DNA from 4 places in the Blautia sp. NSJ-175 genome. Region 3 is predicted to be linked to each of the others. Evidence: predicted binding sites of a transcription regulator. Region 3 holds the regulator's gene; each other region holds the start of a gene.
The links. Region 3 encodes NrdR, which represses ribonucleotide reductase genes. Its sites were predicted from a motif close to CACAANATNTTGTG; they were not measured.

Region 1 (3,174 bases), on a different contig from region 3:
TCCCAGATATCTTCTGGTATACGGGTAGAGTCCCTCGTCCAGAAGTTTTGTGATCACATCCCTCTTGATTTTCAGGGAACGGGCTGAAATATCCATCATATGGTCCAGTCTGCGGAAGAAATCTTCCTCATCCTCTGCCAGATATGCGATCCTCGGCATATTGATGGTCACAACGCCCACGGAACCGGTACTCTCCCCTGAACCGAAGAAACCGCCTGTTTTCTTTCTCAGCTCTCTCAAATCAAGGCGGAGACGGCAGCACATACTCCGGACATCACTCGGCTCCATATCACTGTTGATATAGTTTGAAAAATACGGGGTGCCGTATTTGGAAGTCATCTCAAACAACAGCTTATTGTTCTCTGTATCTGACCAGTCAAAATCCCTGGTGATGGAGTAAGTGGGAATGGGATACTGGAAACCGCGTCCATTGGCATCTCCCTCGATCATGGTCTCAATGAAAGCTTTATTCACCATATCCATCTCTTTTTTACAGTCTTTGTATTTAAACGGCATCTCTTCCCCGCCTACAATGGCCGGAAGCTCTGCCAGATCATTCGGTACGGTCCAGTCCAGAGTGATATTGGAGAAGGGTGCCTGGGTACCCCAGCGGCTCGGTGTATTGACGCCGTAGATAAAGGACTCCACACATTTTTTCACCTCAGGATAGCTTAAGTTGTCAGTTTTGACAAAAGGTGCCAGGTACGTGTCAAAGGAGGAAAATGCCTGGGCGCCTGCCCATTCATTCTGCATAATTCCCAGGAAATTCACCATCTGGTTGCAGAGCACACTCAGATGCTTGGCCGGGGAGGAGGTGATTTTTCCTTCAATGCCCCCAAGACCTTCCTTGATAAGCTGTTTTAAGGACCAGCCTGCGCAGTATCCTGTCAGCATGGACAGGTCATGGATATGGATATCCGCGTTTCTGTGTGCCTCAGCGATCTCCGTATCGTAGATCTCAGACAGCCAGTAATTGGCCGTTACGGCACCGGAATTGCTCAGAATCAGTCCCCCCACGGAGTAGGTCACTGTGGAGTTCTCCTTGACTCTCCAGTCCTCCACCTTTACATAGCTGTTTACAATCTCCTTGTAGTCCAGAATGGTGGACTTCATATTGCGGATTTTTTCTCTCTGTTTTCTGTACAGGATATAGGACTTCGCCACATCAGAGTAACCTGCCTGAATCAGAACATTCTCCACACTGTCCTGGATATCCTCAACAGAAACCTTTCCCTTTACAATTTTCTTCTGGAAATCTGAAGTCACACGGAGTGCCAGCAGATCCAGCATGTCACTGCTGTATTCATTCTCCGTGGCATCGAATGCCTTCTTGACTGCTTCGGCAATCTTATCCAGCTTAAATTCTGCGATTTCCCCATCACGTTTTACTACCTGAAACATTCCTTTTCCTCCTTATATGTAAAGAAGCAGGACCATCTTGCCGCCCCGCCTCGCATTCACAGAGAATAGCCTCTGTATAAACGCTGTAGGTCTATTGTAGCAAAGGTTATACTTTTCGTCAACCGTAAAAACTACCATATATTGTAAACATTCTTTGAATTTTCCAATATATGGCAGTTTTATTAATCAAATTATTAATTCCTGCGTTGCTCTTCTGCGGCCTTTGACCGGTCGGGATCACGGCCTACAGACGTCCGAAAATATCCTTTGGAACCCTTGCTTTTACTGCGATTCCGCCGTCTGTATACTCCTCCTCCATGAGCTGTCCGTACTTGCGGATCTGCTGCAGAATCCCTGCATCTTTATAAGGAATCACGCGCTCCAGATAGATCTGATCTTCCGTCACGATTTTTTCCAGCACTTCTTTCAGCCGCTCCAGGCCCTCCCCTGTTTTGGCAGAAATGCGCAGCACATGGTCAGCATTAAAATCACTGAGGATCTGTTCCCCGGAAAGTTTATCCTGCTTGTTGAAAAGTGTCACCACCTTTTTATTGGTCACTTCCAGTTCCCGGAGGGTATCATATACCACACGCATCTGGTCTTCCATCTGAGGATTGGAAGCATCCACCACATGCAGAATGATATCCGCGTATTTTGCTTCCTCCAGGGTACTTTTAAATGCCTCGATCAGGTGATGGGGCAGTTTCCGAATAAAGCCAACGGTATCCGTCAGATAGACCCTGGTTCCCCCGGAAAGCTCCAGCATTCTTGTTGTCGGGTCCAGTGTGGCAAACAGTTTGTCCTCAGAAAGGACCCCCGCATCTGTCAGTGTATTCAAAAGGGTAGACTTACCCGCATTGGTATACCCTACAATAGCGGCTGTCATGACACGGTCCCTTTTCCGGCCCTCGCGCAAAAGCTCCCTGTGGCGCTTCACCTGCTCAAGCTCCCGCTTTAACTGGGAAATGCGCTCCTTGATCAGACGCCTGTCCATCTCCAGCTTCTTCTCACCGGGACCTCTGGTTCCGATACCGCCGCCCAGACGGGAAAGGGAATTACGCAGCCCCACAAGCCGCACTGCCCGGTAGCGAAGCTGTGCCAGCTCCACCTGGATCTTTCCTTCGCTGGTGGAGGCGTGATCCGCAAAAATATCAAGTATCAGAAGAGTCCTGTCCATCACCTTACAGTCCAGCTCCTGCTGCAGGTTGTTCATCTGCACCGGCGACAGCTCATCATCGCAGATAATGCCTGTGGCATCCAGCGCCGTGAGCAGCATTTTCAGCTCCTCCATCTTGCCCTTTCCCACATAGGTACCGGGATGGATCCGCTCTCTTTTCTGGATCACCGTTCCCACCACCAGTGCACCTGCTGTTTTTGTAAGCTCCGCAAGTTCTTCCACGGATTCCTCCGTATCGTCGCCGTCCCCTTCCTGAACGCCTACCAGGATGACACGCTCCTCTGCTTCGTTTAAATCGTATAACTGCATAAAAATCTCCTATAATATGTCTCTGTCAACTTGTCTTCCTGCTGTCCGCAGAGATAATCTGTAAAACTGTCTTATCATCATAACGCTTTTTCTATATGCTGACAAGGGGACATTTTTCACAAAAACATCTCGCAGTACCATGATGGTTTTCTTTTCGGTAATATGATAAGAATTGAAATGTTCCCCCAATACAGAACCAGGCGGATTTGTCAGCAGCGTGAATGCAGCTTCACACATGCCGGCAAATCCGCCTGAATTTCCATAAAGACATCTATACACATTCTTTT
Region 2 (3,174 bases), on a different contig from region 3:
GTCCTTATTTTGAGAAACACGAGGCATTTCCGGAGGGTGTCAACACAGAATTTGTCCGTGTTTTAGATGAGAAGACTGTGGAGATGCGGGTCTGGGAAAGAGGCAGCGGGGAGACCCTGGCCTGCGGGACAGGAGCCTGTGCTGTGGCGGCAGCCTGCGTGATGAACGGATATACAGAGGAGGAGGTAACGGTAAAACTGCTGGGCGGTGACCTGAAGATTTTCTGGGACAGAAAAGAGGACACCATCTACATGACAGGTCCTGCGGAAGTGGTTTTTGACGGTACGATCGAACTATGAGATTTCGTATGACAACAGAGGACAAGCGCTTCTACGGAAATGTGATGCGGCTTGTCATGCCTATGGCACTTCAGAACCTGATCAACGTGGGGGTTACCTCCACGGACGTGATTATGCTGGGAAGAGTGGGAGAGACAGCGCTTTCCGGCGTTTCCCTGGCGAACCAGGTATATTTTATCCTGTCCCTGATCTTCTTCGGACTGACCTCAGGGGCCTGTGTGCTGACTGCCCAGTATTGGGGAAAGCAGGATACCCGGACCATTGAGAAGGTCATGGGCATGTCCTTCCGCATAGCGATCCTGTCCGCTGCGGTATTCACGGCGCTGGCGCTGTGCGTGCCGGATCTGCTGATGCGGATCTTCACCTCAGACGAGGCGATCATTGCGGAGGGTGTGAGCTATCTTCGGATCGTGGCGTTTTCCTACATACTTGCAGCGTTTACCAATGTATATCTGAATATTATCAGGAGTATTGAGCGTGTAGTGATCGCGACGGTGGTGTATGCCACATCCCTGTCCGTCAATATTATCCTCAATGCGGTTTTTATTTTCGGTCTTCTGGGCGCTCCCGCCCTGGGGGCTGCAGGTGCGGCTATCGGCACGCTGTGCGCGAGAGCTGTTGAGGTCATTATTGTCGTATATTATGCCCGGAAGAAAAATGATGTAGTGCGCATCCGCATAAAGGATATGTTCAAAAGATACAAATGGCTGGAAAAAGACTTTTTCGTGTATGCCTTCCCTGTGCTTCTCAATGAGTTTGCCTGGGGCGCAGGCATGGCTGCCATCTCGTCCATTGTGGGGCATCTGGGCAGCGCGTCTGTGGCTGCTCATTCCGTGGCACAGGTGTGCAGACAGTTATCCATGGTCATTGCATTCGGTATCTCCAACGCCACTGCCATCATGATAGGCAAGGCGATCGGGGAGAAGAAAGAGGCGCTTGCCAGGGATTACGGCAGCCGGTTTGCAAAGCTTTCCCTTCTGTTCGGAGCAGCGGGCGGTATCCTGATCCTTGTGATCTCGCCCTTTGTGTGCAATATGCTGAAACTGACGCCTCTGGCGAAATCCTATCTCCAGGTCATGATGGTGATCATGTCCTACTATGTGGTGGGACAGTCCTTCAACTCCACTTTGGTGGTAGGCGTGTTCAGAGCCGGGGGAGACACTATGTTCGGGCTGTTCCTGGACGTGGGAATCATGTGGCTGTGCTCCATTTTCGCTGCGGCTGTGGCGGCCTTTGTGATACACGTACCCATGCCATGGGTTTACATAATCCTGTGCAGCGATGAGGTGATCAAAGTGCCGTTTTCCTGGAAGCGATATAAAAGTTATAAATGGCTGAATAATATTACGAGATAAAAAATATTGAAGCCTCAAGGCTTTCGTGGGGATATTGGATTAAATTCATCTGGATTTTGTGCAATATTCCCACTTCCCTTTCAGAAAGAAACATGATATACTTTGTGATACAAAATCTGGTAATAACAAAAGAATAAAATAATAAGTGACACAAGATGTAGTGCTGCAATGAGGTGAAGGCAATGATTTATGTAATTAAGAAAGATGGAACAAAAGAAGAATTTGACGTTCAGAAAATAGTCAGGGCAGTCAATAAATCCGCGGAAAGGATCATGTACAGCTTTACGGAGAAGGAGATTGACTTCCTGTGCAGATATGCCACAGACAAGGCGGAGTCCCTGGGGAAGAAAGAAATTACGATCCAGGAAATGCACAATATTGTGGAGGGGGCTTTGGAGCAGGTAAACCCTGCGGTTGCCAAGAGTTACCGGGATTACAGAAATTATAAGCATGATTTTATCCACATGATGGACGAGGTCTATACCAAGAGCCAGTCTATCCGCTATATCGGGGACAAGAGCAATGCAAACACAGACAGTGCGCTGGTTGCAACCAAGAGAAGCCTGATATTCAATGAACTGAACAAGGAGCTTTACCGGAAATTCTTTATGAACCGCAATGAGCTGCAGGCATGCAAGGACGGCTATATTTATATTCATGACCAGTCTGCAAGGCTGGATACCATGAACTGCTGTCTCTTTGACGTGGCAAATGTGTTAAAGGGCGGATTTGAGATGGGCAATGTCTGGTACAACGAGCCGAAGACACTGGACACTGCATTTGACGTTATGGGGGATATTATCCTGAGCACCGCTGCCCAGCAGTACGGCGGTTTCACGGTGCCGGAGGTGGATAAGATTCTGGCCCCTTATGCAGAGAAAAGCTACAGAAAATATAAAGAAGAATTTTTGAAATATGTGGACCCGGAGTGGGAGCATGCACAGGACAGGGCTGAAAAGTACGCGTATGACAAGGTACACCGCGATTTTGACCAGGGCTGGCAGGGGATTGAGTACAAGCTCAATACCGTCGGTTCCTCCAGAGGAGATTATCCTTTCGTGACTGTGACGCTGGGGCTTGGAACAGAACGTTTTGAGAAGATGTGCAGCATTTCCCTCCTCAATGTGCATAAAGAGGGGCAGGGAAAAGCGGGACACAAAAAGCCGGTACTGTTTCCGAAAATTGTCTTTCTCTATGATGAGGAAATTCACGGAGAGGGCGGCGTAAGCGAGGATGTGTTTGAGGCCGGCATTGCGTGTTCGGCAAAGACCATGTATCCGGACTGGCTGTCTATGAGCGGGGACGGCTATATTTCCAGTATGTACAAAAAGTATAAAAGGGTGATCAGCCCCATGGGATGCCGTGCCTTTTTAAGCCCCTGGTATGAGCGCGGCGGCATGACACCTGCGGATGACAAGGATGTGCCTGTATTCGTGGGAAGGTTCAATGTGGGTGCAGTCAGCCTGCATCTGCCCATGATCCTGGCAAAGGCAAGAGCGGAGAACCGTGATTTTTACGAG
Region 3 (3,174 bases):
CCTGTTTTTTTCACAATATATTTCATTCTGTCTTTCTCCTTTTCCGTGTATGTTTCCCCGGTACATCCGGCCGGGCTTTATTTTACTTTGTAGATTTTTGCCAGATCCAGAACGTACAGCGGATAGAATTCAAAACCACTGTATGACTTTCTGAGAGCAACCTCTGAAGCCATATCCTGAATGTAGACATTTGCCGCGTCATCTGCAAGAATGGTTTCCATCTTCTTGTAGAGTTCTGTCTGTTCTTTATCGTCTGTGCTTTTCTTTACCTGCTGATAGAGTTTATCATACTCTTCATTATGAAAGTTAATGAAATTTTTAGAAGAATCAGAGGTAAAACGCTCCAGCAGAGCACGGCCGCTTAAATAAGCTGCGTCCACACCGACTACTGTAGACTGGAATTTCCTGTCGCCGTAAACATCGCTGAGCCAGCTGTCCCATTCCACAAGCTGGATCTTGGCATTGACACCAATCTGTTTTAACTGCTCCACCAGTATCTGGGCAGTGTCCACATGCTGCTGATAGTTGGATGGCACTGTGATCGTCATGTCAAATCCGTCCGGGTATCCGGCTTCCGCAAGCAGGGCTTTGGCTTTACCTGCATCCTGCGGATATTTGTCTGCCAGCTCCGGCATGTAGTATTTGTCAAATGCAGGGAACATGCTGCTGCCGATTATGGTTCCCTTTCCGTCCGCGATCATATCAAGCACATCCTGGCGGTTCACTGCATAGCAGAGTGCCTGACGTACTTTTACGTTGTCAAAGGGTGCCTCTCCATTGTTCAGGTATAATGCCTGCACCAGATTCATGCCGCCTTCATAGATGGTAAAATCCTCACCTTTAAGCTGGGCAGACTGGTTGGAATCAATGCGTGCTACCATATCCAGAGAGCCGCCCTTTAATCCGGTCACAATAGCATTGCTGTCACTTACCACCTTGAAGGTGACCTCATCCAGATATGCCTGGTTTTCCGTATCCCAGTAGTCTGCGAATTTTTTGATCTTAATATTCTCCTGGGGAGACCGGGATGCATACATAAAGGGACCTGTGCCCACAGGGTTGGTCGCCAGATCCTGGGCATCTTTGGGAATGACAGCCACAATGAGGTAGGCCAGAAATTCTGTGTCAGCTTCTTTTAAATGGATGACAATGGTTTTGTCATCGGGGGTTTCGACGTTTTCCACATTAGAAAACGCCGCTATCAACGGTTCTGTTCCTTCCGTGATACCGGCGCATCGCTCGATCGAATATTTCACATCGTCTACGGTAACGTCCGCTCCATTGTGGAATTTTACGCCCTCACGAAGTGTAAAGGTGTAAGTCTTGCCGTCCTCTGAAATGGTATGCGACTGGGCTACTGCATCGATGTAATTGCCTTTTTCATCAGGCTTTACTAAGCCTTCATAAATGTTGAATAGGACTTCTTTTGTTCCTGCCGCTACCGATTTGTGTGGGTCAAGACTATCCTCAATATCCTGAGGAATTCCTACTACAATGGAACCTCCCATGGTTGGTTCCGCTTTTGTTTCTGTGGAACTTTCGTTGTTTTTGGACTCTTTACCGCTTTCCTTTTTGTCTTGGCAGCCGCCGAGTACAATAGTCAGGGTAAGTGCAAAGAGAAGTGTTGGTATTAATCTTGCTCTTTTCATGGTTTCTCCTTTAAACATTTGAAGTTCCCTCATTATTTAATTGTCATGGTTATTGTAGCGGAATGGTGGGGGGATTGCAAGTATTATTTTGGAGACATGGCCAAGGCTGGATCTGCCCGCCGCTCCACGAAACCTATCAATTCAGGATTTTTTTCAATTCGTCCATGAAGGTGTTTACGTCTTTGAACTCACGATAGACGGAGGCGAAGCGGACGTAGGTTACGGCGTCAAGGTCTTTTAGTTTGTCCATGACGATTTCGCCGATTTCGGTGCTGGGGATTTCGCGGTCTTCTTTGTTGAAGATCTCGGTTTCGATCTCATCTATAATTTTTTCAATCTGCTCTACGGAGATGGGGCGTTTGTAGCAGGCACGCATGATGCCGTCCTGGATCTTGGTGCGGTCGTATTGTTCGCGGCTCTGGTCTTTTTTGATAACAACCAGTGGGATCGTCTCTATTTTCTCGTAAGTGGTAAAGCGCTTGCCGCACTCGTCACACTGTCTTCTCCTTCGGATGGAATTATTATCTGGAACCGGTCTGGAATCTATGACGCGGGTGTTGTCTTGATTGCAAAATGGACATTTCATGTAAAGGTCCTCCTTGAACTTATGTTATGTAAAGTTACCTATGGGTAAGTATAGTACATATGGACGTCTTACGTCAATGATTTTCACTTGTATTTTTGTATGTTTTCTGCTAGAATGGCAACAGTTCAGATAAGCTGAACTGCCAAAGACAGTTCGTAACCATCCTGTCTATAAATAAAACTAAGGAGGAAAAAATGAGTATTCAAGAACCAAGTAACCGTTACAGTGTGATACGGGAAAAAAATCCCAGGGAGATTTTACTCCTTCGGGGAAACGGGTGCAAATGGCGCCGCTGCTCCTTCTGTGACTATCATCTGGATTTTTCCAGGGATGAGGAGGCCAATTTCCTTTTAAACGAAAGGGAGCTTGCAAAAGTCACAGGATGTTTTAAGAAACTGGAAGTGATCAATTCGGGAAGTTTTTGTGACCTGGATAAAAAGACTCTGGAACGGATACGCTGTGTCTGCGAGGAAAAAGAAATCCATGAACTGCATTTTGAATGTCACTGGATGCACAAGGATGAGATTCCAAAGGCACGGGAGTTTTTTGCTGAGAAGGGTATCCGCCTGAAGATTAAAATGGGAGTGGAAACCTTTGATTTTGATTTTCGCGAAAAAGGGCTCAAAAAGGGCATTACTGCCGAATCACCACAGGAGATTGCAAAGTATGCGGATGAGGTGTGTCTTTTGTTCGGGCTGACAGGTCAGACGCTCGATTCCATGAAAAAAGATATTGAGACCGGCCTGGCTTTGTTTGAGAGGGTCTGTATCAATATTATGGTGGAAAATTCCACGAAAATGAAACCGGACCGGGATGTGATCCGGCTTTTTGCCGAAAATCTCTATCCTGTTTATATAGGAAATGACCGGGTGGATATCTTAATGGAAAATACGGAATTCGGGGTAGGTGACAAGTATGAGCAATGAGATTTTATTGATT
Region 4 (3,174 bases), on a different contig from region 3:
TGCAGGGATTCTGTCTTCCGCTCATAGTAATTGGCATAGACAGGCTCAATGCCGCCGGAAATACCCAGCATGGTGGACAGGGTTCCCGTAGGCGCAATGGTCAGAAGCTGTGAATTGCGAAGGCCGTATTTGCCCACAAGATCTCTCGTCTTCTCCGTGGTATTTGCCATAAAATACGGGGTCTCCATGATTTCCTCCACGCAGCAGGCCGGAAATGCACCTTTGTCCCTGGCAAGTCTGGCGGAAGCCGCAATAGCGGCGTCTGCCATGGCAAAACCAATCTTATCGCACATCTCCACCGCCTCGGTCTCCCCATAGGTGATTCCCAGTTTGATCAGGGCATCTGCAAGCCCCATGATGCCAAGACCGATCTGGCGCCATTTTTCCACGCTCTCCCTCTGCTCGTCCAACGGATGCAGGGGCAGCCCCTCTTCCAGGACTTCATTCAATGCGTTCACGGATGCCTGCACACACTTCTTAAAGCTGTCGAAATCAAAGAACGCCGTATCTGTAAACGCATTCTGCACAAACTCCGCCAGGTTCACACTTCCCAGCAGACAGCTCCCCCCTGCGGGAAGCGGCTCCTCTGCGCATGGATTTACGCCCGCGTAGGCAAAATCCTCTGTATTACTCAGCAGGTTCCACCCTGTGATACGGTCCCAGAACAGGGCGCCCGGCTCTGCAAAATCCCAGTTTGTCTCCGCGATCCTTCTGAACAGTTCCCTGGCATTGACAGTCTTCTCGATCACTTCCCCGGTAACTTCCCGTGTGTAGTGCAGAAGATAGTCCTTATTCTCCTTGACAGCTTCCATAAAATCCTCATGGATGCGGATGGAAATATTGGCCTTTGTCACCTTATCCAGGTCTGTCTTCAGATCAATAAACTCCTGCACATCCGGGTGGGAGCAGTCTATGGAGATCATAAGCGCGCCCCGCCTTCCGTTCTGTCCGATCAGGGAAGTGACAAGGGAGTACAGTTCCATAAAAGATACGGAACCGCTTGTCTCCTTGGCCGCATTGTTGATCTTGGCCCCTCTGGGACTTAATTTTGATATATCAATGCCGCACCCTCCGCCGTAGCTGTAGGTCCGCGCCAGTTTTCTCGCACAGTCAAAAATACTTTCGATCTCATCTTCCGGTGGTGTAATGACATAACAGTTGGAATACGTCACCTTTCTGTTCTGCTTCTGAAGTCCTCTGTTGGAAAGGATCCTGCCGCCGAACAGGAATTTCTTCTGCCGGATATACTCTCCAATCTCCTCATTTCCCCCGCTGATCCTTGTAAGCCAGGCCTCGAAATCCTCATTTTCGCAGCAGTATTTCTTTGCCCAGATATCCATACCAAGCTGGTTCTCCTCTCCCAGCCACTCTTCTATTGTCATGTTATCGCTCCTTATCCAGATTTAGTCAACGATTTTAATATTACCACAATATATAGGGCAAATCAAGGTTTGAATGACATTTCCGAAGCAGCCACACGTCAGACCGGGGATTTTTGCAGTCTGTGTGCATGCTTTTGCTGCTGAGAAGCCGAACGGCTGGATCGTAACATTCTATTCTACACAGTCATTCTGCGCAGTCGGAAAGGAGGCGGCAGATTCCCTGTAATTTTTCGGGCTGATGCCGTACCGCTGTTTGAATATCTTGGAAAATGTCAGGGGATTTTCATATCCCACCTGGGCCGCGATCTGATTCACAGGTAAATCTGTATTTTTCAGCATTCCCACTGCCTTCTCCATTCGCAGATTCACTAAAAACTGCTGGGGAGAACAGCCCATCAATTTCTTAAAGCTCTTTGCCAGATAGCTTCTGTTGATGCCGATCCGGTCAGCCAGTTCATCTACCCTTACCTTCCGGTTATAATTCTCCACCAGAAACTCCTTGGCGTAGCTGACATAGGCTGCTGCGGAATAGGGGTATGTATCCTGGGTTTTATAAAGCGTCTGATACTCCTCAATAAGCTCTGACAGGAACCACTGCATCATGCTGTTTCTCCGCAGTTCATTCACCAGGGTAAGCTGGGGTATCTCCAGCATCCTTCTGATGATCTCATGGAGACGTTCCGTGCAAGTGACCTGTCTGACCAGCTGCTGCTGCCCGAACCCTGCCTTTGTGAGACATTCATAGGCTTTCAGACCGGAAAAGCCAATCCACATATAGACCCATGGCTCCTCCCGGTCTGCCTGATAGCTGCCCTTCCTGTAGGGCGGGATCAAAAACGCGTCGTTTTCCCCCAGATGAAAGGTCTGGCCCTCAATCTCCAGAGTGCCCTTCCCCCTCAGAATAATATGGATCAGGTAAATGGAACGTTTCGGCGGACTGTGGAAATAACCCGGCCTGCACTCCTCAATGCCGCAGTAGTTCAGCGCCAGTTCTACGGAATCCTGGCTTTCATTGTCCAAAAAAGCTTTGAATCTCAAATTCATCCCCGGGTTATGTTCCATTTTTCCTCCTATCTGTCCAGCCACCATCTGAGCACATCCCGGATCTGCACGTCCCAGCAGTCCCAGCTATGGTTCCCTTCGGATTCCTTCGCAGTCACTTCGATGCCCAGACGCTTCATGTGCTCCCAGGTACGTATATTGTCCTCATAGAGAAAGTCCTGCCTTCCGCACCAGGCATAAAGCCTGGGCATATCCTTCTTGGAAACCTTTCTTCTGCGGGCCAGTTCCCACAGATCATTGTCCGAGCCTCTCACAGGCGCCCCGCTTCCGAAGATTCCGTCCCAGAGCATCTGCGACTCCGGCTCCTCCTCCCTGTGCCTTTGCCGGGCTGCCGCAATATCCAAAGCCCCCGACAGCGCTGCCGCCGCACCGAAATTTTCACTGCCGTCAAGAGCAGCCTTCCATGCGCCATAGCCGCCCATGGACACACCGGCTGCCAGAATATCCTCTTTTCTCTCAGAGATATTGGGAAAAAATTCCCGGCAGATACCCGGAAGCTCCCGGCTTATGTAAGTCTGGTAACGCATGCCGTACTTCGTGTCCGTATACCATCCCAAATGTACCTCCGGCATGACCACCGCAATCCCCAGCTCACTGACATAGCGCTCTATGGAAGTTCTCCTGCACCATGTGGTGTGGTCATCCGTCATACCGTGCAGCAGAAACACTGCGGGATACTTTCCCTCCCGCACTGCCCCTGTCATACCGATCTGCCTTCTGGTCCTCTGGG

Region 1: MUB35_RS16325 (ribonucleoside triphosphate reductase) is a predicted target of NrdR. The motif match lies at 1,534-1,547, and genes of this name have one in related genera.
Region 2: nrdD (anaerobic ribonucleoside-triphosphate reductase) is a predicted target of NrdR. The motif match lies at 1,804-1,817, and genes of this name have one in related genera.
Region 4: MUB35_RS16905 (adenosylcobalamin-dependent ribonucleoside-diphosphate reductase) is a predicted target of NrdR. The motif match lies at 1,427-1,440, and genes of this name have one in related genera.

The regions. Positions count from the first base shown of each region.
Region 1 covers NZ_JALIFQ010000010.1:34,430-37,603, forward strand. The annotation lists gene MUB35_RS16325 (ribonucleoside triphosphate reductase) at 1-1,401, opposite strand, end outside; gene hflX (GTPase HflX) at 1,646-2,887, opposite strand; gene MUB35_RS16335 (ABC-2 transporter permease) at 3,159-3,174, opposite strand, start outside.
Region 2 covers NZ_JALIFQ010000001.1:588,510-591,683, forward strand. The annotation lists gene dapF (diaminopimelate epimerase) at 1-299, shown strand, start outside; gene MUB35_RS02685 (MATE family efflux transporter) at 296-1,654, shown strand; gene nrdD (anaerobic ribonucleoside-triphosphate reductase) at 1,837-3,174, shown strand, end outside.
Region 3 covers NZ_JALIFQ010000018.1:22,121-25,294, reverse strand. The annotation lists gene MUB35_RS22535 (ABC transporter permease) at 1-26, opposite strand, end outside; gene MUB35_RS22530 (ABC transporter substrate-binding protein) at 78-1,649, opposite strand; gene nrdR (transcriptional regulator NrdR) at 1,786-2,235, opposite strand; gene MUB35_RS22520 (radical SAM protein) at 2,430-3,161, shown strand; gene MUB35_RS22515 (queuosine precursor transporter) at 3,151-3,174, shown strand, end outside.
Region 4 covers NZ_JALIFQ010000010.1:174,396-177,569, forward strand. The annotation lists gene MUB35_RS16905 (adenosylcobalamin-dependent ribonucleoside-diphosphate reductase) at 1-1,382, opposite strand, end outside; gene MUB35_RS16910 (AraC family transcriptional regulator) at 1,554-2,444, opposite strand; gene MUB35_RS16915 (alpha/beta hydrolase) at 2,453-3,174, opposite strand, start outside.